Regions from separate parts of the Paenibacillus sp. FSL H8-0283 genome, predicted to be linked through region 3. Evidence: predicted binding sites of a transcription regulator. Region 3 holds the regulator's gene; each other region holds the start of a gene.
What was found. The regulator Rex, encoded in region 3, represses fermentation and respiration genes when NADH is low (regulators of the CRP and FNR family bind a similar motif). The targets are predictions, from matches to a motif close to TTGTGAAATATTTCACAA.

Region 1: MHI52_RS29395 (cytochrome ubiquinol oxidase subunit I) is a predicted target of Rex. The motif match lies at 8,044-8,061, and genes of this name have one in related genera.
Region 2: adhE (bifunctional acetaldehyde-CoA/alcohol dehydrogenase) is a predicted target of Rex. The motif match lies at 3,265-3,282, and genes of this name have one in related genera.

Annotation. Positions count from the first base shown of each region.
Region 1 is NZ_CP150295.1:6,686,386-6,697,579, forward strand. Features, by position in the region: gene MHI52_RS29375 (LacI family DNA-binding transcriptional regulator) at 421-1,452, shown strand; gene cydC (thiol reductant ABC exporter subunit CydC) at 1,653-3,590, opposite strand; gene cydD (thiol reductant ABC exporter subunit CydD) at 3,592-5,505, opposite strand; gene cydB (cytochrome d ubiquinol oxidase subunit II) at 5,507-6,562, opposite strand; gene MHI52_RS29395 (cytochrome ubiquinol oxidase subunit I) at 6,507-7,922, opposite strand; gene MHI52_RS29400 (hypothetical protein) at 8,306-9,598, shown strand; gene MHI52_RS29405 (glycosyltransferase) at 9,595-10,590, shown strand; gene MHI52_RS29410 (glycosyltransferase) at 10,592-11,194, shown strand, end outside.
Region 2 is NZ_CP150295.1:4,514,128-4,525,321, reverse strand. Features, by position in the region: gene MHI52_RS20200 (helix-turn-helix domain-containing protein) at 1-291, shown strand, start outside; gene MHI52_RS20195 (hypothetical protein) at 486-1,217, shown strand; gene MHI52_RS20190 (hypothetical protein) at 1,415-2,128, shown strand; gene MHI52_RS20185 (Crp/Fnr family transcriptional regulator) at 2,216-2,932, opposite strand; gene adhE (bifunctional acetaldehyde-CoA/alcohol dehydrogenase) at 3,363-5,975, shown strand; gene pflB (formate C-acetyltransferase) at 6,764-9,022, shown strand; gene pflA (pyruvate formate-lyase-activating protein) at 9,112-9,834, shown strand; gene MHI52_RS20165 (ABC transporter substrate-binding protein) at 10,086-11,194, shown strand, end outside.
Region 3 is NZ_CP150295.1:4,282,472-4,293,665, forward strand. Features, by position in the region: gene asnS (asparagine--tRNA ligase) at 1-1,293, opposite strand, end outside; gene MHI52_RS19020 (acetate/propionate family kinase) at 1,395-2,600, opposite strand; gene MHI52_RS19025 (3-hydroxyacyl-CoA dehydrogenase family protein) at 2,597-3,469, opposite strand; gene MHI52_RS19030 (AAA family ATPase) at 3,603-5,105, opposite strand; gene MHI52_RS19035 (hypothetical protein) at 5,098-5,625, opposite strand; gene MHI52_RS19040 (hypothetical protein) at 5,928-6,458, opposite strand; gene MHI52_RS19045 (amidohydrolase) at 6,496-7,803, opposite strand; gene MHI52_RS19050 (redox-sensing transcriptional repressor Rex) at 7,790-8,443, opposite strand; gene dinG (ATP-dependent DNA helicase DinG) at 8,663-11,194, opposite strand, start outside.

The DNA.
Region 1 (11,194 bases), 2.4 Mb from region 3:
TTCAGATCTTTATTTTGTAAATAGTCATTTTGTTTTTTTGATTCCCATGCTCCAAACCGCTTGATAAAAGCTTTATTTATTGCTGTATACGTTGAAATCAAGGTAACCTTTACGATAGTTACGAAAGTTACGAAACACAGCACATGACATAATTTCATATACAGCCCCAGATAGCCTGGTATTCCTTTAAATGGACTCAAAATCTGTAAAACAATTAAGATTACGAGCTAAAATTAGTCTTTATTTTCGCAACAAACATCCTTGATCAATTCAAACCTATGGATGCATATCATTTCAAGTGTGAAACCCTCTCTCTGCTGTTGACTCTCCGGTCTATGTAGCATAGAATACTTGCAAGAAAGAGAAAAAACCGATACAGCCCCAGTTTACGAAACCAGTTTAGGAATCCGAGGGATGTTTATGAATATCAAAACGATAGCGAGTTTAGCCGGCGTATCTGTAGCCACGGTGTCCAAGATTATCAATAACTATCCAGATATTAGCGAGGAAACGCGCCAGCGTGTGCTTAAAATTATGGAAGAGACAGGCTATCGTCCATCTTCTTCAGCCAAAACACTGGCAACCAAAAAATCCAGCCTCGTTGGCGTTGTGTTTGCAGGGAAGCTGAACGTGGATTTCAGCCACCCTTTCTTCGTACAGGTTATCAATGCGTTTAAGAAACAAATTGGCTTGCTTGGATACGATCTACTCTTCTTCTCGAATGAGAAGTTTCTGGATCAGGGTGAGGACTACTTGGCGAGATCCAAGTATTTTCAAGTGGATGGCTGTATTATTATTGCGGGGGATGAGGTCGAGAGCAGCATATTCGACCTGGATGCCAGCCCGATTCCTTGTATCGGAATAGATATCGAGCTAACAGGACAAAGCTCCTGTTACATCATGTCCGATAACGATAAGATCTCAACCAAAGTTGTAGAACAATTTTATATGAACGGTTATCGAGATGTTGGTTTTATCGGGCTGGAGCGCGCCTCTCTTGTGATGCAACAGAGAGAGATGGCTTTCAAACGTTCACTAAATCAGTTTAGTCTTGATGAAAAGTCCGAGTGGGTTGTATACAGCAAAGATTATGCCGCAGCGGATGGATACGAAGCGGCCAAGAAAATGCTCGCCTGCAAGACTCTGCCACGTGCCGTGTTTGCAGCCACAGATCTACTTGCCTTTGGAGCTATTCGTGCCTTTAAGGAAGTGGGGTTACGCATTCCAGAAGATATAGCTGTGGCAGGTTGTGACGACATCGAAGCCTGTCGTTATACCGATCCACCGCTAACAACCGTCAAGCAGGATACGGACAAAATTGGACGCCTTGCTGCCATGATTCTGTTTGATCTGATGAACAAACAAATGGATAATCGTTGCATTAAAGTTGAGCCGGAACTGGTTGTGCGTCAATCCTGTGGCACAGCCATGCTGCTGGCACAGGAAATCTGAGCGTTAAGTCTTTGGCACTGGCTGCTGCAGATCAATTCACATCATAGACATAGCGATTTTTCATAAAACTCCACACCAAGAAGCAAAAAGGGGATATCCCATAAGTCATGAATATGACAGGGGACATCCCTTGTTTGTGTTATTTTGTTTTAATGAACCTGAGACACGCTATTCGCTTCCATTTGCCGAGAAAGTTCCTGCTATCTGGAAGCGGCAGTAGGCAGCTTGCCCTCTACTGTCTGCAAGTCAGACCACCCCGGCCGATCAAGTTCGATTAGACGGCGGTATCGCTCTTCCCCAGCCAGCAATTGTTCGTGAGAACCTTGCATGGCAATCTTTCCATTTTCCATAAAAATAAGTTCATCCATCTGTTCCGCACCAATCAGGTGATGGGTGACCCAGATCATCGTTTTGCCTTGCAAGTTGTCCAGGATGGTGCGCATCAACTCTCGTTCCGTCACCGGATCAAGCCCTACGGTTGGTTCATCCAATATAATAACAGGTGTCTCCCGAAGCAGTACCCGGGCCAGAGCGATCCGTTGCCTTTCCCCACCGGAGAAACGCAGGCCCGTCTCCAGCATTGGCGTATCATATCCCTGCGGCAAAGATTCGATTAGACCGGATAACCCTACTTGGGCGGCCACCTGACGAATCTCCTCATCCGTTGCATATGGACGACCAATCCGCAAATTATTGGCTACCGTGGTGTCGAACAGGTGTGGGCTCTGATTCAGTACTGCGATGACATCAGTGACACTCTCACCCAAGGTCTGCACAGGCATATTATTGATCAGAACTTTCCCCGCAGACGGAAGTAATGCCCCCTGAATCAGCTTCAACAAGGTTGATTTGCCGCCGCCGCTTCGTCCAAGAATAGCTAATCGTTTGCCTTGTGGCAGATGAAGGGATACGTCCTGTACGGCGTAGGAATCATCCGCTGCATAACGATAACTTACGCGATTAATCTCGATGTCTGCTCTGAGTTTGGGTGGAATGCGAAGACGAATTCGTCTGTCTGGGATAACATTCGCAGCTGGCAAGGACTCCGATGTCTGTCCAGCCATCACGTTGCCGTTTTTTACTACAGAGATCGATTCGCCCGTTCCATCCGCATCACCAACTCCATTCTGCAACGGAAGATACCCTTTCCCTTCGAGCTGTTTCAAGCGATCCAGCGATTCTCGATACTGGGGAAGATGCTCCACCGCATCCCCTACAGGCAGAATTGATTCCGTGAGAGGAAATAATACCAATACAAAAGCAGCAATCATCACGGCAGGCAATTGCCCGATAGAAGCGGCATTTCCGGCCCATAACGTAACCGATACCACCAGCAGGCCAATGACAGACTGAGCCATCAGATCACGCCAGCGTGTCCAGCGCCGCAACTTGCGACGAATCGCGTCGACCTGTTCCTCCGCTTCTTCCTGCTGCTGAACAAATTCGGCCGCTCGTCCACTTGCAAGCCAATCTCCCAGTCCAAGTACACCGTCGGTCAGACGGGTATACAACCTGCTGTTTTCCTTTTTCAGCCGTACACGCCATTTCCACGTCACTTTCAGGGAGATCGCAGGTAACACGGCAACGAGAAATAACATATACAAGCCCATCCACACCGCAAATCCCAGATCAACACTGCCAAAGGCAATCACAGCCCCACCGTACATCACAAGTGCGGTAACGGCGGGAAAAACAGTACGCAGATAGATATCCTGCAGCCGCTCCACATCATCGGCGAGTGCTCCAAGTACATCCCCGGTCTGCATACGAGAACGCAGGAACAGAGCCTGTGGCTCCAGAATACGATATAATTTCACCCGTTGATCGGCCAACACCCGCAGTACGGCATCATGTCCTGCCAATCGCTCGATATATCGAAACACGGCGCGGAATATCCCAAATGCACGTACACCAACAATGGGTACATACACCATCAAAATATTTTCAGGACGCAGCGCAGACTTGGAGATCAGAAATCCGGAGGTAAACAGCAGCAGTACCGCACACAGTGTAGCGCATGTACCTAGCGCAATGACTGCGATGAATCTCCAGCGGTACTGTGCCACATACGGAGCAATCCAGCTATTTTTTTCTTTTCCGTTACGGACGGTCTCCATATGCTCATATCCGGACTTCATTTTATATCGCCTCCATTTGGGCCTGAATCATCTGATAATATACGCCTTGTCGTGCCAGTAACTCCTGATGTGTTCCCGTCTCTGCCACTGTGCCGCCATCCATGACAATAATCCGATCCATATGCGGCATCCAATGCAGACGATGGGTAGCCAAAAATACAAGTTTTCCTTCAAATAGCGGCAGCATCGTCTGTTTCAGTTCATACTCTGTCTCTACATCCAGATGAGCTGTCGGTTCATCAAGCAGCAGGATGTTTCGTTTACTAAGCAAGGCCCTTGCCAGCGCCACGCGTTGCTCCTGCCCACCACTAAGCTGTCTGCCGCCAGCCCCAATAGGCTCATGCAGCCCAACGGATAATGAGGACAGTAGCTTGGTTAATCCAGCTGCGCTAATGGCCTTGGCCACTTCCGCATCCGAAGCCTCCGGCATGTAGAAACGAACGTTATCGGCCAGACTTCCGCTGAAGATATACGGATGCTGCGGGATAGCTGCCGTCTGTCTTCGCCAGGATTCAAGCATATCCTGTGTCACAGGCTGTCCGTTGGCTAATACTTGGCCTGAAGTAGGAAGCTGAAATCCAGCCAATACGTCAATCAACGTGGACTTTCCTGCTCCGCTGGCACCAATAATACCGATTTTGCCAAGACCCGTGATCTGAAATGTGACATCCTTTAGCGAATAAGGACCTTCATCATCATGCCGTACCTGTACATCCGTTAGTGCTAGTCTGCTACTCTCATTCCAAGAGAACACTGAGGAAGAGGAAGAAACAAGCTCAGGAGTAGTAGAAACAGAAGCAGAATCAGGAGCAAGATGCCCCGCAGCCATTTTATCATTCAACACGACACGTATGGTCGAAGTAGCGGCTTTCCTTTTACCCAAAGACAATGATGCATATCCCGTCCCATCCTCTGCCATGTCCGCATGCGCAACAACATTTGCATAGGCTTCTTTTTGTTTCTGTTCAGCAGCTTTCCCCCGTTCAATCACTTGGTTGATAGCCGCTCCAGCTTCCTTACCGTCCAATGTGGCATGATAATCAGCGCCGAGCATACGTACAGGCAGGAAATATTCGGGTGCCAAGATCAGTACCGTCAGCGCAGGGCCAAGTAGCATATGCCCTTCTGTCAGACGTAATCCCAGACCAACTGCTACGGAAGCAACGGACAACATCGTAAAGAAATCGAGTGCAAACGAAGAAAGAAAAGCCATGCGCAGCGTAGACATCGTTGCTTTCCGATACCGCTGACTGACCCGCAAAATGGACCCTTCATGTGTTTTGCTCTGTCCCAATGTTTTTAGCGTTTCTAGTCCACGCAAGGTATCAACAAAATGGTTAGCGAGTGCTTTGTAAGATCTGAATTGTCCGTCTATCTTACGCTGAGCTGCGAGGCCAATCAGAATCATGAATACGATCAGGATTGGGAGTGTCAGCATCAGAATAACCCCGGACATCAGATCCAGCTTGAACACATACAGCAAAATGACGATGGGTGTGAATCCTATGCCCAGCATGCGAGGAATAAATAGTTCCAGATACGTCTTGTATTGAGCTGTTCCCTCACGTGCCAGTGTGACCAGATGGCCTGTGCCCTCTGTCTTGGCATAACGCGGCCCGAGCCTGAACCACTGCTCCACCATCTGTCTGCGCAGATCAGTCCCTGTCCTCTCCGCATATCGTGAAGTCACGAGTTGTAACCAGAAGGATAGGGCGTAGCGGGCGGCAAAAGCAGCCAGGAACAGCAGAAGTACAGGGTACTGCTCCGTTACGGATGAACCTTCAAACAATGCCGTGATGGCCTGTGCCAGCCATTTGGCTTGCATAATGATCGTCATCGCCTGTAGCAGCACCAGCGCTGAGGCCAGCGCAAGTACCGGCCGGATGCCCGGCAGCTTCATCAGCCCCCGTCCCATATTAGTACTCCAGGTGGTGCTGCTCGTTCAGACGCTTGCGGAAGATATAATAACTCCAGATCTGATAGCCAAGAACAAACGGCAGCAATGTGCAAGCTACAATGGTCATTACTTTCAATGAATACGCTCCCGATGCGGCATTGTATACAGTCAGGTCATACGCCGCCCCAAAGGAACTCACCATCACTCTTGGGAAAAGTCCGATAAAGACCGAGGCAAAGGCAATTGCAATCACTGTTCCAGTCATACCAAAAGCCCAGCCTTCACGCTTCTGACGAACAAAGTATGCCGCAAGTGCAAGCGAAACTGCGCCAAGTACAACCATGATCCAAAGAGCCCAGCCGCGTACGGCGAACACATCCGTCATGAAATACGTCATTAACGCGTAAACGGCGAGCAGTGCAACCAGCGGCAGCATCAACTTTTGCGCTGTCTTCAAGGCACGCTCTCTGAGATCACCTACTGTCCGTAGTGATGCAAACAGCAATCCATGAACCAGACACAGCAGCGTTACACTCAAGCCACCAATCACGGTGTACGGATTAACAATATCGAGGAATCCTGCACGCAACTGCATCTCCCCATCAATGGGCAGACCTTTCATCAATGTGGCAAAGACCACGCCGAACAGGAAAGGCAAGAGCGCGCTGGAGACAACAATGATGATGTCCCATGTTTTGCGCCAGCGTTGCTGTTTCATTTTACTGCGGAATTCGAAAGCAACTCCGCGGCCAATCAAGGCAAGCAACACCACCACAAGTGGCAGGTAAAAACCACTGAACAACGTGGCATACCAGTGCGGGAAGGCAGCAAACATTGCTCCCCCCGCCGTAATCAGCCATACTTCATTACCATCCCAGAACGGACCGATCGAGTTGATCAGAGTCCGACGTTCACGGTCTGTTTTGGCGATAATGCCTGTAGACATCCCCACCCCAAAATCAAAACCTTCCAAAAAGAAGAAACCAACAAACAATACGGCAATCAGCAAAAACCACAACTCACTTAGTGACAACGGAATAACCTCCATCCACGCCGAACGGATCGGCCGATTCATCGTGATCTTCTGGCTTCTCGACCGCAAACGGTCCTGCCTTGATCTCACGTACGAACAGGTATACCATCACGATTCCGAGAACCGTATACGCAGCGGTAAAAGCGATGGTCGAGAACAGGATCGTTCCTGCGGATACGTTCGGCGAGACCCCGGCTTCGGTTGTCATATAGCCAAATACTGTCCATGGCTGTCTTCCTACCTCGGTCATAATCCAACCTGACGTATTGGCGATAAACGGCAGGGAGATGGCGAACACCATCAGATGCATAAACCACTTTCCAGCGACCTCCAGCTTCTTACGCATGGCTAGGAACGTACCGTATAGCGCCAATGCAATCATTAAACCACCCGCTGCGATCATAATGCGGAAACTCCAGAATGTTGTCCGTACCGGCGGGATGTAGTCCCCCGGTCCATACGTCTGTTCATACTCAGCTTGAAGCTCCTTCATACCTTTGACACTACCGGAGAACTTGCTGTAGGACAGATAACTGAGCAATCCAGGGATTTTGATCTCACCCGTACTCTCCTGTTTATCCGGGTCAATAAAAGCGACCACCGTCCATGGTGCCGGATCTTCTGTCGTTGTCCATGTGCCCTCACTGGCTGCCATCTTCATCGGCTGTGTCTCCACCAGATATTGCGCCTGGAAGTGTCCGGAGAAAGCTACACCAAATGAAGAAACAAGAGCGATAATGATCGCGATATTAAACGATTTGCGGAAGATCTCCACATCCTGCTTCTTCATCAATTTGTAGGCACTGATCCCGGTTACAACGAAGGCTCCTGTCATCAATGCCCCAAAGATTGTATGTGGGAACTCGACGAGCAACTGACCATTCGTGATGAGTGCAAAGAAATCATTCATCTCGGCTCGGCCGTTGTTAATCTCAAACCCAACAGGATGTTGCATAAATGAATTGGCTGCCAGAATCCACAGCGCGGACAGGAATGTGCCGACAAACACCAGCCAGATGCAGGCTAGATGCACTTTTTTGGACAAACGATCCCATCCAAATATCCACAATCCAATAAATGTAGACTCCATAAAAAACGCCAGTAGCGCTTCAATAGCCAGTGGCGCACCGAATACGTCCCCGACAAATCGGGAGTACTCGGACCAGTTCATACCAAACTGGAACTCTTGCAAAATACCTGTGACTACCCCGACGGCAAAGTTAATCAGGAACAGCTTGCCCCAGAACTTCGCCATCGTTTTGTAGATTTCCTTACCCTTAACAACGTACAACGTCTCCATAATCGCAACCAACAGTACTAGACCGATGGATAGCGGGACAAAAAAGAAATGGAAAATCGTTGTAAGTGCATATTGGATACGCGATAACATAATCGGATCCATACCGTTACCCCTTCTTTCTGTTCACTTCGCAGTATGCGTATTTGGCATTGAAGCTGCACCTTCGCTGTCTGTCCGCCAAATACGTTGATGAACGTATTGTGCCAGATTACCTATTTTATACATGTGAGAATTATCACAATCTTCCTCTCTAGAGCAAAAAAAAGTGATCCTGGTCACACAAAAGATAAAATTCAGCCTTTTATCACAGCTTGCCAACTTCATCTATTCATGGAAGATACTCATGTTTGGGACGGAATGCCCATATGTTAGTCTCAGGCATATCATGCGAAGTACCGTGAGGGCTTTACATATGAAGTGAAAGCATGAAACACATGCAGAGCGAATGACGCTCCATATTACAGTCAAGGTGAGGTGAACTATTCATGGAAAAACCTGCACCACTACCAGGTGAAGACACCGAAGCCAGCCTGGATAAGGCCAGTACAACACTGCCCCCTGTCCGGTATGTTCTCTTCCCTCGCAAAGGAGGCTGGTCATCCTTTCCCTATCCCGATATTGCTGCACTGCTGTCGATCGAGGGAGAGGTCTACTATGTCAGCAGCCTGACGCAAACAGAAGATGTACCTCCGGTCATTACCATCATCTCCCTCCCTGAGGCTGAGCAGCTATTGCTGGAACCTCGCACCGTAGCCGTAGTCGCCCATCCCTACTGGCTAATGGCTACAGCTTCGCTGGAGCCTGAGCTATGTATTGCCCTGCTCCCTGAGCCTGCTGGAAACGAAGCAGAATCTCCGCTATGGGAGAGCAGTATTTCCAAACTGGTCGGCATCGCCGATCTGGTAGGCACATCCTCCGAAACACGTTATATGAAGCTGTTATTCCAAGGCGTACGTGCCATCTGGCTGGGCGGAGAAGACCCTGCACCTGCGGGTACGATGCAAAAGGATGATCTCGAAGTCCCTCTCCGGGACTACGAACTGCTCTTCTTGCATGCGCTGCGGCAGATCCTGTCAGGCACTCCAGATAGCGTCACCCTGCTTCAATGCAGTGTACGTGCCGACTTCTACCGTCAGTTGCGTGCCAAAGCAGGTGCACATGAGACGATATCCTTTTTGCTGGCAGCCTATGAGTACTTGCTTGAAGATCCTCGGGCTATCCATTCACTGCAAGAGGCCTTTACCCACGCGGTCTTGAACGGTCGCAGTGATTGTGTGGTCTCCCACTATCGCTTCCTGTCTGCCATTCATGCCCGGTCCGGACAGTTGGAGGACGCCCTGCGGGTGTACGGAATTAGTGCAGCCGATGAACAAGAACGGCATCATTATGAACAGCTCTGTCGCTGGTTTGAGGCGGGAGAGGATCAACTTGTACGAGCGGAACTACTCCGTATGAACGATGATTACGGAAACGCCCTGCGTATCCTGGACGAACTTGGCGGAGAAACGGCGAGACATTGGAAATTCCGCATTTACCAGGAGACTGGACGTGTGGAAGAAGCACTGGCTCTGGTGCATGCAGTCGATATTCAGGATGATGCCAGTCGCCGGGATTATCAGCAATTATCCGGCAGTGCGCTGGCACTGCGAGGGGAACGACACGGGGCAGTCCGACATTTCCTTGAGACAGCACTGGAGGATGAAGATGCGCTGGCCCGGATTGTCGAGCTGGAGCTGTTGGATCATGCTGTACAGCAATTGCTTGGGGAGGTGCCATGATGCTGGACCCGAAGAAGCGTAGACAACAGTTGAATGGGCCAATGGTGCACAGGAATATCCGAACCGAAACCACTTACACGCCAACCGAAACAGTCGATCGAACACATACAGACGCATTGGAAAATGGCGATCACACCCCGGATCATGCACAACCAACGCAGGACATCCGAAGCCAAGTGCATCACTGGAATGATTCACAAGGTCAGGCAGAACAGAATGCTGCTGTAACACAAGAGGAAACAAGTGTATTCAAAGAGCCTTTCTCCATTCGTCGGGTTCGCAAAAGCAAAGGCAACAAGCTGACCGCCATGCTCCAGGTTCGCAATGAACGTGGCCGATACCTTGAAGAAGTATTGCATGATCTGAGTGAGTTCGTGGATGAAATCGTCATTGTGGACGATGCCAGCACAGACGGAACACCGGACATATGCAAAGCCTATCCAAAGGTGGTCCGTCTGGAGGTATTGGAGAAACCACTGTTCGCCGAGGAATGGCGACTTCGCAACACCTTGTGGCAAGCGGCTGCGGGAACATGTCCCGACTGGTTGCTCTCAGTTGATGCGGATGAGCTGTACAGCTCAGAGGCCAAGAAAGCCATACGCACTCTGATTAATCAGGAGTATGCGGACTGGTTTGCATTCCGATTCTACGATATGTGGGGTGGCCGGACCCACTACCGGGAAGATGATCTCTGGTCTCTGCACAAACGGCATACCGCTTCACTTGTACGGTATATGCCTGGATATCCTTATTTTTATCCACAACAGAATCATCATGTTCCCCGCCTTCCCTTGTCCTGCACGGTATTGCCTGGGGTCAGCACGGAATTGAAGGTTCAGCATCTCGGATGGGCAGGCAGTCTGGAGGACCGGGTTCGTAAATATTTGCGTTACAAGCGCATTGATCCTGGCGGTGAGTGGGGCAATCTTGCACATTACGAGTCTATTCTCGATCCGGAACCTCGGTTGATCCCCTGGAAGGAGGGACCGTGAGATGGGCGTGGTGAGTATTCTGACGCATAGTTTCACCGACGGGTACAACCGGGAATTCGGTCGTGTATTTGGTGGTGGACTGGAACGTTACATTCTGGATCTGTGCAGTGTCATCCGGGGACTCGGGCATATTCCCGAAGTTCATCAGCTGTCCTATTTTGAAGAATTCCAGACTCGGACGGAGCAGATTGACGTATTTGGTTATTCGTACGACATGGATAATGTACCGGAAGCCTTTGACCGGATGGCAGCCGCAGCGCGCGGCCCCGTGATCTATGCCAGCTGTCTGTGGCAACCCATTACCTACAAACCCGGCAGTCTTGGCATCTGTCACGGCATTAACTGGGATCGTCCCGGACTGCCACTGGAGACCAAACAACAAGTCGCGGAACATATTCAACTGGCTCTGGATGGACTCGTGCGCATTGTATCCGTGGATTCCCATTTCCAAACCTTTTGCCGGGCTGCGTGCACCTATACCGATCCAAGGCAGGTTGTCCTGATTCCCAATGCGGTGGATACGTCTTATTTCACACCAGCCCCACCAACACGAACCTTCGAGCAGAAACAGGAAGACGAATGGCTTGTCGCATGGAAGAATGAT
Region 2 (11,194 bases), 230 kb from region 3:
CCGCGTTTTGAGACGGCGTTTTCTTTTTTGGGCAAGCGCTGGAATGGTTTAATTATTCAAACATTGATGAGTGGTTCGAAGCGATTCAAGGATATCTCCAATCTGATTCCATCCATGAGTGATAAGATGTTATCCGAACGGATGAAAGATCTGGAGAGTGAAGGTATTCTGGTTCGTCACGTCTATCCCGAGACGCCAGTTCGTATTGAATATGAACTGACGGATAAAGGTAGAGCGCTCCAGCCTGTCATGAATCAAATTCAAGACTGGGCTGAGCAGTGGGTTGACTAACGCATAAGCAATATCACCCACTTTTGTTGCATGAATGACATAGACTCCTGATTTCTGTGGAAATCAGGGGTTTTTGTCTTAAGTACTATGTTGATCGGCGTTTTTCTCTTGGGCTATGCACATGTTGTCATGAGTTGTAGTATAATCTATAGAAAATGGCCACAGACGGCCGGAGCGAAGGAGGCCCACTTGTCATGAGAGAAGAAAGCTTATCCCGTGAAGTACGCTACGGCAAAAAAGATATTGCAGAACTTGAGAGCGCATCCATTCAGGTCCATCTAATTTACAAAAAAGCTGCAGAGTTGTTTAAGCGCACAGCATATTCCCGTTTGGTTAAGGATGATCTTGCCGAAGTGAATACGCATTCTGTGAACAGCGATGGTCCGAGATTAGCTCCGGCGGTGCTGCAAAAATGGATTCAAACGTCCAGGGGCTGGAAGTGTATCGGATGTGAGCTGGGACAACCTGATTCAACGATGTCTCAGATGGAAGAAACTATCCGTGGTAAGCAATTGGCTTTAGATGTGGGAGAAGGTCGGTTGGTTCAGGCAGAAATGCTGATTCAGGCGGTTGTCTGGTCTCAATATGAGAAGATTCGAATGTTTGCACCATGGCTTGGTGATGAACCCTTTTATAGCGTGCAGGAGCTGGATGTCATTGCCCGTTACATTGTGCCTACCTATTTCTCGGAACGCCCTTTGCATGAGCAAGGGAAGGTATTTAAGGTCCATCAACAATATGGGCAGATTCCGTTGTATCAGGAGTATGTAGACGCACCTTCATGCTGCGTACAGGTGGATGGTGGATTACTTGAAGGGCGATTGCTGACAGGGGTCTATGTGTCTGAGGAGCAGTTCTTCGGGCTTAATCCATATCTGAAAGATGGAGATGGAGGACGGACATACATGCAGGCTAGTGTCCAATGATAACGTAACCAATTAGAACATAAAAATGATATAGATTGGAGAGCCTGTGTGCAGGCTCTCTTTCTTGTACAAGCCTTATTTGCAGGCGGTAGCCTATAAAAGTAACGGCTTTGACACTTTTTTTTGCCGAAGGTTGTGCCATAATAGAGGTTATGGACAACAGGGTGAATGATTTTACGCAGGGTGGTGTTACCTACATGATGAAGAAAATCCCCGGTTACATAGGTGTATGTTTGCTCCTACTGGCGATCTTGGCTGGTTGTAGTGAGACACAGCCTTCTGAGCAGCCAATTGTCAAAGAGACAGAAACAGCGAATACAATCACAGTGGCTGTAGATGGCAGTACGTTTTTGCCTGATGCAACAAAGTCCATTAAGCGAGATTTTAGTGAGGGTTTGACACTCAAAAAAGCATTACTCAATAGCGGACTGGTTGATTTTACGGCAGATGGCAAGCGGATTCAATCCGTCGGTGAAGTTTCTCTGGATTCTTCGCTTAGCTGGGCTGTCAAATTAAACGGCAAGGATATTGAACAGGAAGATTGGGACATGGAGCTTCATGCCAAAGATGAAGTGATCATTTACGTGAAAGCCGCTGACAGTGGGGGGGATGGCGTTGCATATCAGACAACGTTACTCAAGGTTAGCGGTGGAAACATTATGCCAACCCTTAATCGTCAATATGCCGGCGTCTACGTTCAAGAGTGCACAGTTCGTGATGTGTTGAAGTCCAGCGGCATTGTAAGAATGTCGGAGAATAACAAATTTGTCGTTTCGGTCGAGAATGTCACGCCTCGTATGAATGAGCGGTGGGTCATTATGGTGAATGACAAAGAATTAATGGAAAATGGTCTGGACATGAAATTGAATCCACGTGATGCGGTAAAGCTTGAATTAACCAATGCATCCTAAGTATACCAAGAAGCCCAATCTCTTTTTAGAGAACTGGGCTTTTTTTCATTAAATATATAAACAAGATCCGATCAGCATAGTCAAATATTAAATACGACAGATCTCGTTCGGGCAAAGTTCACAGTGACAGATGCCTTGCAGCATCTTCAGATCTTTGATGACAATCATGCCATTGTCATATTCAATCCCATCTTTCTTACGCAGGTCGCTTAACATGCGGTTTACACTTTCACGAGTGGCTCCAATCATATTGGACAGGTCCGTGTGGGTAATTTTTTTGTGAATAATGACATGCTCTCCATGAGGCTCACCATACGAATTCGACAACCGAATGAGGGTGGAGCAAAGTGCACCCGGTTTGCCATATAACATGAGATCCCGGAATTTGGTCTGTGTCAACCGGTGGTGGATGCCCATCCATTTCATAAAATCGATCGCGAAGTCACAATGCTGGCAGATTAACATTTCCAGGTCTTTATGTTCCAGTACACCGATCTCACTGTCCTCCAATACTTCCGCTGAGAAGCTGTGTTTAGAGCCAAAGAAGGGATCAGCCTGCCCAATCATATCACCGGATTGATACATGTACATGATCAGTTCCTTGCCTTCATCCGTGGATTTGGTGATCTGGGCACGGCCCCGTTTCATATAATAAAGTTTGTCAGAGATGTCGCCTTCCCAGTACAGATGTGTACCTTCCGGATAGGTTCTATCTTTCATGGTAACCAGCAGATGGTTGAAATTTGCTTCCGAGAAACAGTTAGTATTACCGCGCTTTTCCAGTACAGTTGTTAGTTCTCTCATAAGTCTATCTCCCCTTTATGTCCATCGGACGACCTTCTGTAGTAAGCAGTAGCCTCCGAGGTTCGCCGCAAACCGTTGCCGTCCTGATCAGGGTCATCTCGGCCGGGAGGAAGGACGGTACAAATTGCGGTGGTTCAATTTTTAAGTTCAGTATATACCTAATCTTACCGTTTGAGGGGGAAGGAAAGGGGGCAAAAATGACGAAATTTCAAACATTGTGATAAAATTCACTTTTAATGGAGAGGATGAATTTTACAGCTCTATATTTTAAATAGGAAGTGAAAATGGTCGTATGAAGGACACTACAAAACTTAAATTAAATTTGTTATACTTTGTGAAAAAAATCACATAATTAAGTTTATTGTCATGTTACGATGTGAATGTAAACGAGAGAGACAAACTAATACGAACCTTTAGGAGGATGAGGGAGATGGCTGTAAAGAACGAAGTCGCCCCAGCAAAAGAACCGACAGCAGGTCAGTATATTCAAACGTTAATCGACAAAGCGAATAAAGCACACGCCGCATTCATGAAGATGGACCAGAAGCAGATTGACCGGATTGTGCAAGCGATGGCACTTGCGGGTCTGGATAAACACATGATGCTCGCCAAGATGGCCGTAGAAGAAACAGGCCGCGGAGTGTATGAGGATAAAATCACCAAAAATATATTTGCAACAGAATATGTGTACCACAGCATCAAGTACGATAAAACCGTAGGTGTGATTGAAGATAACGAGTATGAAAGCTTCCAGAAAATTGCGGAGCCGGTCGGCATCATCATGGGTATTACACCAGTTACCAACCCAACATCAACGACGATGTTTAAAGCATTGATTTCCATCAAGACGCGTAACCCAATCATCTTTGGCTTCCACCCATCTGCACAGAATTGTAGCCGGGAAGCTGCCAAAATCCTGCTGGAAGCGGCTGTGAAACATGGTGCACCAGCAGATTGTATCCAGTGGATTGATGATCCTTCCATGGATCGTACAAACGAACTGATGAATCACAATGATGTGGCTCTCATTCTGGCAACAGGCGGATCAGGCATGGTACGTGCAGCGTACAGCTGTGGTAAACCTGCACTGGGCGTAGGACCGGGTAACGTACCTTGCTTTATCGAGAAAAGCGCGGATATCAATCAGGCAGTAACGGATTTGATCCTGTCCAAGTCTTTCGACAACGGCATGATCTGTGCTTCCGAGCAAGCGGTCATCATTGAAGAACCGATCTTCGATCAAGTGAAGAAAAAAATGATTGCAAATGGCTGTTACTTTGTTAACAAAGATGAAGCAGCAAAATTGACAGCAGGTGCGATTAATGCCGAGAAATGTGCGGTGAACCCGGCGATTGTTGGTCAATCTGCGGTTAGCATTGCAAAATTGTGTGGTATTGAAGTTCCAGCAGGCACCAAAATTCTCGTGGCCGAGATTGAAGGGGTAGGTACCAAATTCCCATTGTCGGCTGAGAAATTAAGCCCGGTACTGGCTTGTTACAAAGTTAAAACGGCAGCAGAGGGAATTGAACGTGCAGCAGAAGTGGTTGCTTTTGGCGGCATGGGTCACTCCTCGGTTATCCACTCCACAAATGAAGAAGTGATCGGCAAATTCGCAGATCGTCTGCAAACCGGACGGATTATTGTGAACTCACCATCCACACACGGTGCCATCGGGGATATCTACAACACAAACATGCCGTCATTGACACTGGGATGCGGATCATACGGACGTAACTCGACTTCTTCCAACGTAACCGCTGTGAACTTAATCAATGTGAAAAGGGTGGCTCGCCGTACCGTGAATATGCAATGGTTCAAAGTGCCGAACAAAGTCTACTTCGAAAAAGGGGCAACGCAGTATCTTGCCAAAATGCCTGACATCACACGTGTGGCCATTATTACGGATGCCATGATGGTGAAACTTGGATATGTTGAAAAGGTAGAACACTATCTGCGTCAACGCCAAATGCCAGTAGCGATCGAAGTATTCTCTGATGTAGAACCCGATCCATCCACAACGACGGTAGATCGCGGAACCGAAATGATGCGCCGCTTCCAACCAGACTGCATTATCGCACTCGGCGGTGGATCACCGATGGATGCTGCCAAAGCCATGTGGTTGTTCTATGAATACCCAGACACGGACTTCAACGACCTGAAACAAAAATTCATGGATATCCGCAAACGGATCTACAAATATCCACGTCTCGGCGTAAAAGCGAAATTTGTAGCGATCCCAACCACATCCGGTACAGGTTCTGAAGTGACATCGTTCGCGGTTATCACAGATAAAAATCAAGGTAACACCAAATATCCATTGGCCGACTATGAGCTGACACCAGACGTAGCGATTGTCGATCCGGAGTTCGTATACTCCCTGCCTAGAACAGCCGTTGCAGATACAGGTATGGACGTACTGACGCATGCGATTGAAGCTTATGTATCTGTTATGGCAAATGATTACACGGATGGACTTGCGATCAAAGCAATCCAACTGGTGTTCCAATACCTGGAGCAATCTGCGCTGCAAGGTGATAAACTGGCACGTGAAAAAATGCATAATGCTTCCACGATTGCAGGTATGGCGTTTGCCAATGCATTCCTGGGCATTAACCACAGCTTGGCGCACAAATGGGGCGGTCAGTACCACACCGCACACGGACGCACCAATGCAATCCTGATGCCACACGTCATTCGTTACAACGCGAAAAAACCGACCAAATTTGCATCGTTCCCGAAATATTCTCACTTTGTAGCGGATGAGCGGTATGCCGAAATTGCCCGTATCTTGGGATTGCCTGCACGTACGACAGAAGAAGGCGTAACCAGTCTCATCAATGCGATTCGCAAACTGAACAAAACATTGGGCATTGAAGAATCGTTCCAGGAAATCGGATTTGATGCCAAAGACTTTGAAGCACATGTCGATTATCTGGCTGACCGTGCCTTCGAAGACCAATGTACAACCGCCAATCCAAAGCTGCCATTGGTAACTGAACTGGCTGATGTATACCGCAACGCTTTCTACGGAAAGTTTGAATAACAAATTTAGATCGAAGCATGCCTTACGGCAAGAAGATTAGGGTTCCCCGAGAGGGGAGCCCCGATTGCCGTCTTTCACACAATAAAGAAGAGGGCAGAAAAACAGAAGAGCGAGCATCTGTTTTTCAGGATTTATTCTAAGATTTGATTTGCTCCAAGCATAGAGGAGCAAAGGGTTCTATAGAGGTTACACGGAATTCGTGATGTGGCTGTTTGAGCCAGATGTTCACACAATAACGAGAGGGCAGAAAAACAGAAGAGCGAAGCATCTGTTTTTCAGGATTTATTCTAAGATTTGATTTGCTCCGAGCATAGAGGAGCAAAGGGTTCTATAGAGGTTACACGGAATCCGTGACGTGGCTGTTTGAGCCAGATGTTCACACAATAACGGAGTGGGCAGAAAAAACTGAAGAAGCGGAGCGTTCGCCTTTATCCCCGGATTTTCCCCTTTGAAATATAAAATTGAAAAAATCCGGGGATAACAGCGATCGGAAGTTGTTCTGCCCGCGCAGTGGCTAAGTGTGAATTTACAGGGGTCAATGCGACACAGCGCAGATGGAGTGAGTTAGTTCACTGGCTTTGTGACAAAAATCACAGATGATGAAAGCCCCAAGTCGTATACTGAAAATGTAAGAAAAACATTCATCCCGCGGTTCCGGTTCCCAAGTAGAGAGAACATGTTCCGGTTTATGTGAAACAATTCACATTAATCGCGGCTCTGGGCACACAATGCTACGAATGAAGCAAGATGTTATGTGTCCAGAAATCCAAATTAGTGGAGGGATTACGATGTCGGTGATTGAAAAAGATGTCAAACAACAAACAGGCTGGAGAAACTTTACCAAAGGAACATGGACCAAATCCGTAGATGTGAATGATTTTCTGGCACACAACTTGTCTCCGTATTACGGTGACGAAGCATTTCTCGCAGGTGCAACCCAGAATACCAAAGAATTGTGGGAGATCGTATCTGATCTGACCAAAAAAGAACGTGATAACGGCGGTGTCCTTGACGTTGACGTGAACACACCAGGTACTATTATTTCTCACCAACCCGGTTATCTGGATCAATCCAAAGAGCAGATTGTCGGCGTTCAGACCGATGCTCCGTTCAAACGTTCCATTCAACCAACAGGCGGAATCCGCATGATGATTGACGCATGTGAGGCATATGGCTTTGAAATGCCACAGGGCGTCATTGATATATTTACAAACATTCGCAAAACACATAATCAGGGTGTATTCGATGCTTATACTTCCGACATGCGTGCAGCGCGTAAAGCAGGAATTATTACAGGTCTGCCAGATGCTTACGGCCGTGGCCGAATCATCGGTGACTATCGTCGTGTAGCTTTGTACGGGGTAGACTTCCTGATTCGTAACAAAAAAGGCGAACTGAATGCACTCGAAGTTGATGTTATTGATGAAGATGTCATTCGTCTGCGGGAAGAATTGTCTGAACAGATTCGTGCATTGCAAGAATTGAAACAATTGGGCGATATGCACGGGTTCGATATTTCCTTGCCAGCGACAACAGCAAAAGAAGCGTTCCAATGGTTGTACTTCGGTTATCTCGCTGCGATCAAAGAACAAAACGGTGCTGCGATGTCACTGGGACGTGTATCTTCTTTCCTGGATATCTACATTGAACGTGACCTGCAAGAGGGCATTTTGTCCGAAGAACAGGCTCAGGAATTGGTTGACCATTTTGTAATGAAACTGCGGATTGTCAAATTCCTGCGTACACCGGATTACAACGAACTATTCAGTGGAGATCCAACATGGGTGACTGAGTCCATCGGTGGTATGTCCGTGAATGGTGAAACACGTGTAACCAAAAACAGCTTCCGTTTCCTGCATACGCTGCACAACCTGGGTCCTGCACCAGAACCGAACCTGACTGTTCTCTGGTCAACGAAACTTCCAGAAGCTTTCAAAGATTATTGCAGTAAAGTATCCATCGAAACCAGCTCAATCCAGTATGAAAATGATGATCTGATGCGTCCGATCTACGGTGACGATTACGGTATTGCATGCTGTGTGTCGGCTATGAAGATCGGGAAACAAATGCAATTCTTCGGCGCTCGTGCCAACCTGGCTAAAGCTCTCCTGTATGCGATCAACGGTGGTCGTGACGAGAAATCCGGAGCACAAGTTGGACCTGAGTATCCTGCCATTACTAGCGAAGTGCTGGATTACAATGAGGTTATGAAACGCTTCAAACCAATGATGGAGTGGCTGGCTAAGCTGTATATGAACACCCTCAACGTCATTCACTACATGCACGATAAATACAGCTATGAGCGTATCGAAATGGCATTGCATGACCGTGACATTGTACGTACGATGGCTTGCGGTATCGCTGGTCTGTCGGTTACAGCAGATTCACTGAGTGCGATCAAATATGCCAAAGTAAAACCAATTCGTAACGAACAAGGCATCGCTGTTGATTTCGAAATCGAAGGAGACTTCCCTTGTTACGGTAACAATGAAGACAGCGTAGACAGCATTGCTGTTGAACTGGTCGAGAACTTCATGGGCATGATTCGCAAGCACAAAGCTTACCGTAACGCAGTTCCAACACAATCCGTTCTGACGATCACTTCCAACGTGGTATATGGTAAGAAAACAGGGACTACACCGGATGGTCGTAAAGCAGGTGAACCATTTGCTCCAGGTGCAAACCCAATGCATGGTCGTGACAAAAAAGGTGCACTGGCATCCCTTGGCTCGGTAGCCAAATTGCCTTATGAACACAGTCTTGACGGGATTTCCAATACCTTCTCCATCGTGCCAAAAGCATTGGGTAAAGAGGAGACTACACGTAAATCCAATCTGACTGCGATGATGGATGGTTACTTCGGTCAAAACGCTCATCACCTGAACGTTAACGTATTTGATCGTCAGCAATTGATTGATGCGATGGATCACCCGGAAAACTATCCACAACTGACTATACGGGTATCCGGATATGCCGTTAACTTCATTAAACTGACTCGTGAACAACAGTTGGATGTCATCAACCGTACGTTCCATGGCTCGATGTAATTGATTTGCAAGTAGAAGACCGCTAGAGCAAGGTATTCCAAATCATATTAAACGCATAGCGGATGCGGATACAGAAAGGAAGAGGCAGCATGGTTAACGGACATATTCATTCACTCGAAACTTTCGGGACGGTTGACGGCCCAGGCATCCGCTTTGTGCTTTTTATGCAAGGATGTCTACTCAAATGTCAGTATTGCCACAACCCTGATACTTGGGCGTTGGATGGCGGAAAAGAAATGACGCTTGAGGAGGTATTGGCTGAAATTGAGCCGTACCTATCCTACTACCGCAGCTCCGGAGGCGGGCTCACGATATCTGGTGGAGAACCAACGTTACAGGCTCACTTTGTAGCCGAAATCTTCAAGGAAGTGAAGCGGCGCTGGGGATTGCATACGACACTGGATAGCAACGGTTTTAACGAACCGGAACGGATTCACGATCTGTTGGATCACACAGACCTGGTTCTGCTGGACCTCAAACATATTGATGATGAGAAACACATCAAGTTGACAGGCAAATCCAACGAGAGAACGTTGAAAACGGCCAAGTGGTTATCGGAGCAAGGTCGGAAAATGTGGATACGCCACGTGTATGTTCCTGGCATTCATAACGAGGAAGAGGATCTGCTTAACCTCGGACGGTTTATTGGAACATTAAATGGCGTCGAAAAGTTCGAAATTCTTCCATACCATCAGATGGGGATCTACAAATGGGAGGCGCTTGGCAAAGTATATCCACTGGATGGAGTTCCTTCACCAAGTGAAGAAGAAGTGGAGCGGGCGTATCGCCTGATCGAACAAGGTCGCCAGTAAACGGCTGGCGTGGCTTGTTCAGGTAAGTGATCTAACCTTTATATAGTAAAAACAATCAACCAAGCAGTCCTTGCGAACATGTTTCGCAGGGGCTGTTTTTTTGCTGTTATCCATTGTAAATGCAAGATTATGGGTCCAGTGAAGGATTTTATCCCTCCATTGATGAATTGTCATCCTTACGATGTAAGCTCCGGCTTTTTATAATCAGAGTGTAAAGCCAAATGCTCAATATCTTGAGGAGGGTCAACCAGATGAAAAAAAGAATGACATTACTGCTTTCATTATTGCTTATCACTTCATGGACTTTGGCGGGATGTGCAAGCTCAAGTAACGAGCCACAGCAAGGCGCAGGCAATACACCTGTGGAGGAAATAAGTAAGGAACCGGTTGAAATGCTTCTCCGCCACACACAGGTGGGAGCCGATAAACAGAAAAGACTGACCATTCTGCAGGATGTTGTGGACAAAGTTGAGGGTGAGATACCCAATCTGACCTTCACGCTGGATGGTGTCGAATCCGATGTGAATCGTAAGGAAAAGCTTCGCGGAGAGATGGCCGCAGGTAACCCGCCGGATATATTTGAACTGTTCGGTAGCCCGGATTCCAAAGTTTATGCCAAGGAAGGTATGCTGCTTGATCTGACCCCAATCCTGCAAGAGCTGGGCATTCAGGACCAGTTTACATCCCTTGAGCCGTTTACGTATGAAGGCAAAGTATATGGACTGCCGATTGGCGGTTCGGGCGAAGGTTTTTTCTATAATAAAGAGTACTTCGAACAAAAAGGATGGAAAGCCCCAACTACCATGGCTGAACTGGACAATATACTGGCTGAGATCAAGGCTGATGGCAAAGTGCCGCTTGCTTCCGCATCTAAGGCGGGCTGGGTGCCGCTTATGTTAACCAACCATCTGTGGTCCCGGTATGCCGGGCCGGAGATTACCGCAAAGTTTGCAACAGGTGAAGCGAAGTGGACCGATCCGGGTGTTGTGCAAGGTTTTGCCAAACATAAGGAATGGGTGGATAAGGGTTATTTCAAAAAAGGTGAACTGGGCTTTGAGTATGCCGAATATACCACGCAATTTACAAGTGGAGAAGTGGTATTAATGTATGACGGAACATGGAAATCATCTGTATTTAAGGAAGGTCAGAGCGGTGAATCGCTCATTGGCAAGGTTGGATTCTTCAATATGCCTCCGGTAGAGAACGGAGCAGGAGATCAGACGTCTTTGATGCGTGATGTGAACAATGGATACGGGTTCTCGGCAGCAGTGGCGGATGACCCGCAGAAGCTGGACGCAGTGAAAGCTTTTATCAAAAATTTCTACAATGAAGATATGCAGATCCGCGGCCTTGTGGAAGA
Region 3 (11,194 bases):
AGGGTACAGACGATAGAGCATACGTGGGAATGCGATTGTTTCACGTACATGATCCAATCCACAGATCCATGCTACCGTCCGCTCCAATCCCAGACCAAAACCGGAGTGAGGAACCGATCCGTATTTACGCAAATCCAGATACCATTGGTAAGCTTCATCCGAGAGATTGTGCTCCTCAAAACGTTGTTGCATCAATTCCGGATCATCTATACGCTGCGAACCGCCAATAATCTCTCCGTAGCCTTCTGGTGCAATCATATCAGCACAGAGAACAACTTCTGGGCGATTCGGATCTGGTTTCATATAGAAAGCCTTGATTCCAGCAGGGTAATGCGTGATAAAGACAGGTGTATTGTACTTCTCAGCAATAGCTGTTTCGTGTGGTGCACCAAAGTCTTCTCCCCAAGGAATATCAAAGCCTTGTCCATGCAGGAATTCAATCGCTTCATCATACGTAATACGCGGGAATGGAGCTACGATGCCTTCGAGTTTGGATACGTCACGACCGATAGATTCCAGTTCTGCACGGCAGTTTTTCACCACGGATTGAACGACATGAGCGATAAATTTCTCTTGTACGCGCAGACTTTCCTCGTGATCTACAAATGCCATTTCCGGCTCAATCATCCAGAACTCAATCAAGTGCCGACGTGTTTTGGACTTCTCTGCGCGGAATGTTGGACCAAAGGAATATACTTTGCCCAGAGCCATGGCTGCGGCTTCCATATACAATTGACCACTTTGTGTCAGATAAGCATCTTCATCAAAGTATTTGATGTGGAACAGGTTCGTTGTTCCTTCCGCAGACGATGGTGTCAAAATCGGAGGATCAACTTGTGTGAATCCGTTACCATCAAAGAACTGCTGAACAGCGCGAATAATCTCTGCACGAATCACCATAACAGCACGTTGCTTCGTAGAACGAAGCCAAAGATGACGATGATCCATCAAGAAATCGACACCATGCTCTTTAGGCGTAATTGGATAGTTTTCAGTCAGGTGAATGATCTCAACCCCTGTAACAGTCATCTCGTAACCGGACGCACTGCGAGGTTCTTCACGAATAATACCTGTAACATACAAAGAGCTTTCTTGAGTCAGGCTCTTGGCATTGTTCCAGATCTCTTCACTAACTTCACTTTTCACAACAACCCCTTGGATATATCCGGTTCCATCACGTAGCTGCAAAAACTGAATTTTACCGCTGGAACGTTTGTTGTTAATCCAGGCACCGATTGTTACGGTTTCGCCCACATGCTCGTTCACATTACGAATTACACAATTCGTATTCATGCCCATATCTCCCCTTGGTTCCTGAATTTGAAAATGCAGCGGGCAGGCTTATGCCTGTCCTCTGCACTTCCTTGTCATTCTATATTTACTTTACAGTTAGATTACTGAGAATTCAATACGATTCGGTGTGTATCACGTGCAATTACCAATTCTTCGTTTGTTGGCACAACGAGAACTTCCACTTTGGAGTTCGCTGTTGTAATCCGGCGTGGTTCGCCAGAACGAATGGCATTCAGCGCTTCATCCAGTTCAACACCCAGATAAGTGAGTTGCTCACATACTTTTTGGCGAAGTACAACGGAGTTCTCACCTACACCAGCCGTAAAGACGATCACGTCTACACCGTTCATTGCAGCTGCATATGAGCCGATGTATTTACGCAGACGGTATTCGTACATTTCAAAAGCAAGCGTGGAGTTGGCATCGCCATTCTCCATACCTTCCGTAATCTCACGCATGTCACTGCTGATTCCGGAGATCGCAAGCAATCCACTGTGTTTGTTCAACATGGAGTTCACTTCGCTTACGCTCAGTTCTTCCTTGTTCATTACATAAGGTACGATGGCTGGGTCAAGGTCACCAGAACGCGTTCCCATCATCAATCCTTCAAGCGGAGTCATACCCATCGAAGTATCCACGGATACGCCACCTTTAACTGCTGTTACACTACCGCCGTTACCGACGTGACAAGTGATAATTTTCAGATCTTCCACTGGACGATCCAGATATTCAGCAGCTGCCTTGCTTACGAAATCATGGGAAGTACCATGTGCGCCGTAGCGACGTACTTTATATTTTTTGTAAAGTACACGCGGAATAGCATACAGGTAAGCTTTTTCAGGCATCGTCTGATGGAATGCTGTATCAAAGACCATAACTTGTGGCACACCAGGCATATTTAATTCAGCCGCACGAATACCCATCATTGCTGCAGGGTTATGAAGTGGAGCCAAGTCGAACAAACGACGAATTTCAGCTTTGGCAGCATCATCTACCAATGCAGATTCTTTAAATGCTTCACCACCGTGAACAACACGGTGTCCAACAGCTTGAATTTCACTTACAGAATCCAGTACACCATTTTCTTTGTGAGTCAAAATATCAATGACTTTACGGATCGCTGTTGTATGCTCCAGAATCTCACTAACTTCTGTAACATCCTCACGGCCTGTCGGTTTGTGTGTCAGGATGGAGGAATCCATTCCGATCCGTTCTACCAAACCTTTAGCCAGTACAGATTCGTCAGTCATATTATACAGTTGATATTTGAGCGAGGAACTCCCCGCATTAATTACGAGTACTTTCACAGTCGGTCACCATCCTTGTCGTACTTGAAGAATCCTTCGCCTGTTTTGGCACCCAGGTGTCCTGCACGCACCATTTTCTTCAGGACTGTAGAAGGACGATATTTCAATTCTCCGAATTCACGGAACATTCTTTCGAGTGCAGCTTCAACAGAATCCAATCCGAAACGGTCAGCCATTTCGAGTGGTCCATGTTGGAAGTTGTATCCGATACGCATTGCATCATCGATATCTTCAGCAGATGCAACACCTTCTTGCAATACATGCAACGCTTCGTTAATCAGCAGGCAGATCAGACGGGAAGTTACGAATCCAGGGGATTCATAAATCATGACTCCTTTTTTGTCCGCTACTTCTTCAACAAAACGTCTGGTCTCTTCGAATGTTGTATCCGAAGTTTTCAGTCCACGAATAATCTCTACAAGATCAACCCGGGATACCGGGTGAATAAAGTGCATACCAATAACACGCTCTGGATATTTGGTCGAGCTTGCAAGCTCGGTCAAACTCAGCGTGGATGTATTACTTGCCAGAATGACATTGCTTGGACAAACTTGGTCCAGTTGGCTGAATACTGCTTTTTTCGCATCCAGATCCTCTGAAATTGTCTCAATGACCATGTCGCAAGTTCCAAGTTCAGCTAAATGAGCTACCTTGGTAATACGGGAAAGAATCAATTTCTTCTCCGCTTTTGTAATCGCCCATTTCTCCAGTTGTTTATCCAGATTGGTTTCGATCATGTCATATGCATGATCCAGCTTTTGTGTTGTATGCTCCACGAGAAGCACATCAAGTCCTTTGGCTGCGAGCATCTGGGAAATACCTTGCCCCATCGTACCGCCGCCGACAACTCCTATTTTTTTGAAAAACATGGTTCTGCTCCATCCTTTCGGTTCTCTATTTCTCTATTGTACCCTGTTCGCCGAAAATTACAAATTTCGACCCAACATATAATAATATCTTAGCACGAGTGAAATGTAAAAAAAAATAACCAGCATAAATAAATTATGCTGGTAGAAGGGCACTGTCACGAAATTGACAACGAAATTGCTCGCCAGACAAAACTTCCTCACGAATCAAAATGTCGAGTGAATTGTCGAAAATTGTCCGTTGTTCTTCAAGTAACCGCTTTGTCTGCTCCATCAGTTCTTGCAGAATTAATTTATTCTCTCGCATCAGTTCCTCGGTTGTGACCATATCCATGTTCACAATCCCAAGTGAAGTCAACCCCGAAGCCATCATCGTCTGTACAACATTGGTTGCCTGATCAAAGTCATTGCGTGAACCCGTGGAACGACCACCGTAGTACATTTCCTCCGCAGCTGCTCCTCCGAGTGCAATCATGATCTGCTCTTCCAGAAAGCGCTTCGTATAGAGGAACTGTTCCTGTTGCGGGTTATGACGTACATATCCCAGCGCCTGACCACGCGGACTAAGTGCCACCTGACTAACACTGCCTGGACGAACGAGTTCAGCCATAATGGCATGTCCCAACTCATGAATGGCGACCCTTTTCTTCTCTTCCACGCTGGACTCACGGTCTGTCTTCTCACCCATCATGACTTTATCAATAGCCAGGGACAAATGCCGCTGTTCAATGTTTAACAGCCCGTCTCTCATAGCGTATATTGCTGCTTCGTTCATCACACTTTCGAGCTGTGCACCGGAGAAACCATATGATTCTTCCGCTGTTTTCTCCAGATTAACTTCCTTCAACAGAGGTTTGTTCACCGCATGCAGTTCCAGAATATGCTTTCTGCCCTTTTTGTCAGGCAAGTCCACTTGAATGTGGCGGTCAAAACGTCCCGGTCGCGTCAGGGCGCTATCCAGCATCTCTTTGCGGTTTGTTGCAGCGATAACCAGAATTCTTGGCGTATCGGAAGAATAGATTCCATCCATTTCCGTCAGGAGCTGATTCAGGGTCTGATCATATTCACGCTGTTGACCACCCTCACGTTTCCCCCCGATGACATCGATTTCATCGATAAAGATAATAGCGTTTTCCTTATTTTCCTTGGTGGCACGGGTTCTCGCGTCCTTGAACAAATCCCGAATTCTGCTGGCACCCACACCAACATACATTTCCACGAACTCACTACCCGATGCTGCTACAAAAATAGAATCGGTGTAATGGGCAGCAGCCTTGGCCATCAACGTTTTCCCTGTCCCTGGAGGGCCCGTCAGCAAGATCCCTTTTAACGGGCGAATCCCGAACTTCCGGATTTCTTCATGTTTGATCAGAAAGTCAAGCGCTTCACGCAATTCCTGCTTAGCACTGTCTTGTCCGCCAATTTCTTCAAAAGTAAGCTTGGAAGGTCCTTTTTTCTTCCGTTTACGTTCCTGTGCAGCGCCTACTGTAATCCCGCCACGCATTTGCATCATGAACAGCAAAGCTCCGACAAGCACTGCTGCAATCAGGATCGGAACAATATTAACACCAGTAAAAGCAAGGAAAATAATCAATACGGGAAAAAATCCGATGGCAACTTCTTTTGTCCACTTAGGCATTAGGCCACACTCCTATCTGACCGGGCACACGCGGCAGAATAATAAACTTGCTGGCATCTCCGTCTCTGAGACTGACATATACATTGTTGTCATCCATCGCTGTATTTACCTTAATTCCATTCGTCGCCATCTTTGACAACGTTGGTGTAATCTCGGTGTATTGCTTGTTCTCCATCGCCTGAGCTACGGTGAACATCGCATCACCCCACCAACTTTCCAGTGCTTCACTGGAATGATCCACAACATCCAACTTTAGTGAGCGTGTTCCAATCAGGGTCTGTCCTTCTTTGTGAATATATTGTACCAGTCTGCCCAAATCAACATCAGGTTGCAGATCAAGTTTCAATTGTACGTCATTGCGGTTAATAGTTAATTGAACGTCATTGACTCCATCGTACTGGGTTACCATTTTTTCAATCGGATTCTGCACAGCCACCTGACGATATACAAACCAACCTCCAAACAACACAACGGCTGAAATGACGGCAGTTATAGCAATAGGCAATACTTTTAGCTTCAAGTGAATTACCCCTCCCAGATTTTGGCCCAACCTACTGGCTTATTGGTATATACGAATATGTGTACATTGACTCCTGCGAGAATTTCGACAGGATTATTTGTTTTTGAATGTAACTTTGAGTACATATCTGAGTATATCACATCGTATATACAATTTCGAAGGCGAAAATATGAATAAATTATTAATTTTAACTATTTAAATCAAATATGTTTACAGACAACACAAAGAACCGGTTCAGTCGGATATCCGTCTGCCGGTTCTTTCATTTCTTTAATTCTCTAGTTATCTCACTCTATCTTGTTCTAGCTGTTCGGGAGTGTGTAGACCAGGTCCACCTGTTCTCCGTTGCTAAAACGATAAAAGCGATAGTGGTTGTGCGTACCATCTTTATAATACACTTGCCACACATATATTCCATTCACAACTCCGGGCATGATTCGTTTAATCTCACCGGCAGGAACTTCAGAACTGAAGCGATTGCGTACCTGCGCTTCGGACATGCCATTCTGCAGCAGCTCACTGTGTACAGCGTTTGCACCCTTAACCGGCTGATTGTTTGCGTCGAACTTAACCCAGACCATAACATCCTGGTTATCCTTGTTTTTGCCGATCAGGGTCCAGTAGATGTTGTCAGAGCCTTCTTTGTCTCCCCAGATGTACTTACGCAATTCATCATAGGATGTAATGCCCAGTTGCTCCTGTGCTGCCTGTATGGCGAGCGCTTCTTCCTTGCGTTGGTCCTGCGTGACATGGACGTAATAACGCTGAAGTCCAAACAGAATCAGAACCAGTGCAAGCAGCGAAATCCATATCCACTTCTTTTTTTTCTTCAAAAGCCGAACTTCCTTTCCCTATGATGCTGTCCTGCAATTAACGAGCAAGCAGACCATCAAATGCCAATTGAGACTCACGCAAAATGCGTTCTTCATCCAGCGTCAGACATTCGCCATGTTTCACCACTTGTTTTCCATCCACCCATACGTGCTCAACATCTTTAGCAGAAGCCGAGTAGATTGTATGTGAGATCAGGTCTGTATGTGGATAGAAATGTGCCTGTTCAATGTCCAAGGCGATAAAGTCAGCCTTCATGCCGACCTGGAGTGCTCCGGTATTGTTCAAGAAGATAGATTTGGCACCGTATGACGTTCCGAGTAATAACGCTTCGCCTGCTGGCACTGCCGTCGGGTCACCAGATACACCTTTGTGGATCAATGCAGCCAGTCTCATTTCCTCGAACATATCCAGGTTGTTGTTGCTTGCCGGTCCGTCTGTTCCGAGTGACACGGTAACTCCTGCTTTCAGCAACGCAGGTACCCGCGAAACACCGGAAGCGAGTTTCAGGTTACTTCCCGGGTTATGGGATACAGCCACATCATGACGGGCCAGAATCTCAATCTCTTCGTCATTCAGATGCACCGCATGTGCAACCAGGGATGGACGAGAGAAAAAGCCCAGTTTCTCCAGATGTGCCACAGGACGCAGTCCATAATCAGCCACGTTCTGCTCGACTTCACGAAGCGTTTCCGACATATGTGTATGAAGGGGAAGGTTTAGGTCGTTCGCGACCTGCACAAGCTTCTCTATGTAGTCAGGAGGGCATGTATATGGTGCATGTGGCGAGATTACGGTTGTAATGCGACCATCTGCCTGTCCATTCCACTCACGCGCAAACGCAGCCGACTCCTCCAGCTTCCGCAATTGTTCTTCCTCCGAGCACAACCCGATTACACCACGTGCCAGTGCTGCTCTAACGCCGGATTGCTCCACAACTTTGGCAACTTGATCCATGTGATCGTACATGTCCAGGAAAGCTGTAGTTCCGCCTTTCAACATTTCAAGCACCGATAGCGAAGTTCCCCAATATACGTCTTCTGAAGTCATTTTCGCTTCCATCGGCCACATTTTTTCCTGCAACCATACTTGCAATGCAAGATCGTCTCCGTGCCCTCTGAGCAACGACATCGCTGCATGACCATGCGTATTGATCAGACCCGGCAGGAAGAACAGTCCTTTTCCATCCACTTTGGTACAATTTTTGTCTTCATCCGGCAATGTCTCACCAATATGCACAATCTTGTCATTCTCAACAACCATGTATCCGTGGACCACGTTCCATGTTGTGCCGCCTTCATTAACGGCAAATTTGCCGTTGTGAATTACCCATCTATTTGTTGTCATCTTCCTCGTCGTCCTTTCCAGTCTCCAAGTAATAGGCCAAACTAAGCAGATCCGTTGTAAAGTCAGCATGGTGAATGCGGATATGCGGCGGTGTTTTTAGAATGGTTGGTGCAAAATTAAGGATCGCTTCAATTCCTGATTCAATAAGCTGATCGGCTACATTTTGGGCTTCCGTATCCGGAACCGTGATAATTCCGATGCGAATGTTTTCCATTTTAACCGCTTCCGTCAATTCATCCATTGGTTTTACCGTCAAACTGTTGATTTGACTACCTATCTTCGGTCCATATGCATCAAATACAGCAACAATCTTCATGTTGTCTTTCAGATATGCGTTGTAGTTGGACAAGGCTTGACCGAGGTTACCCGCTCCTACCAGAGCTACATTAATTTGCTGATCGATTTTGAGAATGTGACGAATTTTCTCGATCAAATAGGATACATCATACCCGATCCCTTTACGACCAAAATCACCGAAGTAAGCCAGGTCTTTACGAATTTGGGCCGGATTCAGATCCAACCTCTGTCCAAGCTCTTGAGAAGAAACAGTAGCCACCTCACGCTGATGCAACTCGTTCAAATAACGCAAGTAAACAGGCAGACGTCGTACCACCGCTTCCGAAATTTTATCCGATTTCATTCTTGCTCCCCCTTACCAAGGCCACGATAAAATAATAGATGAAAAGATGAGCATTCTGTATAAAACTCAAAGATAAACGTGACATTTTATACAGAATGCTCCTTGTAATTTAGGTTATAAGTTCTTACGTGCAACTGCTTTAATCGGATACGGAAATATCTAATAAAGTTTAACGCCAAACGATAGTGTCATGCAATGATATAACGAACAAAACAACCATTATTTTTGTTCATTAGCAGGTTTTTCCAACCACTCAGTAATTCGTGGAACCATTTGCTCCGTGAGCATATGCTCCATTTTGGGACCAGGTAATGAATACAAAAAGAATTTACCATAATACGCTTCAATCACCCGTGTATCATAAACAATGACAATTCCTCTGTCCTTTGCTGTACGTACCAATCGGCCAAATCCCTGCTTGAAACGAATGACCGCTTGTGGCACGGACAGTTTCATGAACGGATTTTTCTTCTGTTCCTGGAGCAACTCACTCTTGGCTTCCACCAACGGATGATTCGGTGGCTGGAAAGGCAGTCGCACAATAGCGAGACAAGTTAACGCCTCTCCCGGGATATCTACACCCTCCCAGAAGCTACTTGTGCCCAGAAGTACCGTTGCTTTGGCATCTTGAAACCTGCGAGTCAATTTGGAACGACTTCCACTGTCAACGCCTTGCCCAAGCAACGAGATGTCGTTGCCAGACAGTGCCTCCTTCAGCGGATCATAGACCTGTCGCAACATCTTGTATGAAGTAAACAGAACCATCATGCGTCCACGCGTAGCAATTGCCGTCTCTGCGAGTGATTGCACCAGCATATTAACAAAGTGCGCATCACCCACACTTCCCTTCACACTTGGGAAATCACGCGGAATCACCAGAAGTGCCTGATCGCGATAGTTGAAAGGTGATGGCAACATCGACGTTAATAGCCGATTGTTCTCGGCGGCTTCCTGCAAGCCAAGCTGTTCAATCATGAACTGGAATGACTTATCTACCGAAAGCGTAGCCGATGTAAGCACAACACTTTTCTTTTTATCAAAAAATAAATCCTTAAGTTGTGCACTCACATCTACAGGTACGGCATACAGCTGGAGAGATTTGCTGCGGAATTGGCCGCTGGCTTCCATCCAGTACACCGTTTTGGCGTCATCCATACGCATGAAGAAACGTAGATTCTCCTTCAATGTGGTCAGATCTTTCAGCAGTCCTGTAATGTCCGTGATCAGACTATCCGATTGATAATCATCCTGATCCTCTTTCACTTCAAGCAGCAATTTGTCCCCTTTGCGAACCAAATCGCCCAGAGTCACATAGATCTGGTTCTCCAGATCCTGCAACTCCTGCCATTTTGCAGGTTTCTGAGATGCTTTCAGACGCAGTGAAAATTGCCCCGTCTCTCCCGGTGAAGCATCACTTCGTTCAGGCAAGAGACCAAACAAGGCATCGCTCATACGATCCCACAGCTCCTTAACTTCAAGAGCGAGCGGGAACATCTGATCCACCATGGAGCCCCATTGCACCGAATTTTCATGCCCGGATAACTGCGAACGAAGCATAGGTAGCTGACCATTACGACTGTCTTTAAATAGGCGGGTCAGTGTATGAACCAAGGTGAAATATTTCATATGCATTCCAAGATGTTTACCAGCGACATCCTCCAGATGATGTGCCTCATCGATCACAAGACTCTCATAGGCTGGCAGCAGCTGATGCGCGGCTTTCACATCCGTAAATAATTTGGAGTGATTGGTGATTACGATATCAGACAACCCTGCTTCATGTTTGGCACGATGGTAGAAGCATTTACGGAACCATGGACAGGATCTTCCCAGACATGATTCGGATTCACTCTGTACGGTCTCCCAGAAGTCCCCTCCGCGTCCGCTAAGGTTAAGTTCCTCATCATCTCCGGTTTCGGTCTGCGTAAGCCAGACGATCATCTGAGCAGCTGTGAAATAATCCTCTTTCGGTGTGGCGAATTCACGTTTATTGATTTTGTGTTCAAATTTGCGCAGGCACAGGTAATGTCCACGTCCTTTGAATACAGCAGCCTTAAACGGGAACGGAACCACTTGAGTCAGCATCGGAATGTCCCGCTCTCTCAATTGCTCCTGCAGATTGATCGTATGCGTGCTAACCATAACTTTCTGTTCTTGCTTCACACTTTCGTAAATAGCAGGCAACAGATACCCTAGAGATTTACCGGTACCCGTTCCAGCTTCGATCAAGAGATGTTTCTCTTCATCCAGGGCTTGCCTTACACTGCTGAACATCTGAGTCTGCGCTTCACGCTCTTCGTAATGATCCAGCGTATCCTTCAGGTTCTCACGAACCTGGTCCATAAACTGTTCGAAGCTTACACCATCGAGGGGGTTAGCCTCCCGCTCATCGCGTGGTGCACCAATATCGGTCCAATCACTTACATTAAGAGCAAGCTGACGATAATAGGTATGTCCGTCCAGATCCTGAATCGGCTCTGCTTCCTTCTCACTGCGCATCCCGTCCAAGAACCAGCCCAAGTCACTGTCTTCTGGTGCAAACAGGTCACTGAGGCGCTGAATCGTTATGAGCGGTAATTCCTTTAACTCATCCAGACACTTGAGCAGCACATAGGCTGTTGCCAGTGCATCACTGTCTGCTTGGTGAGGGCGATCATGTTGAAATCCAAATTCGGAAGACACATAACCGAGTTGATAAGAACCCAGAGATGGGAATGTGATCTTCAGAAAATCAATCGTGTCCAGAATGCG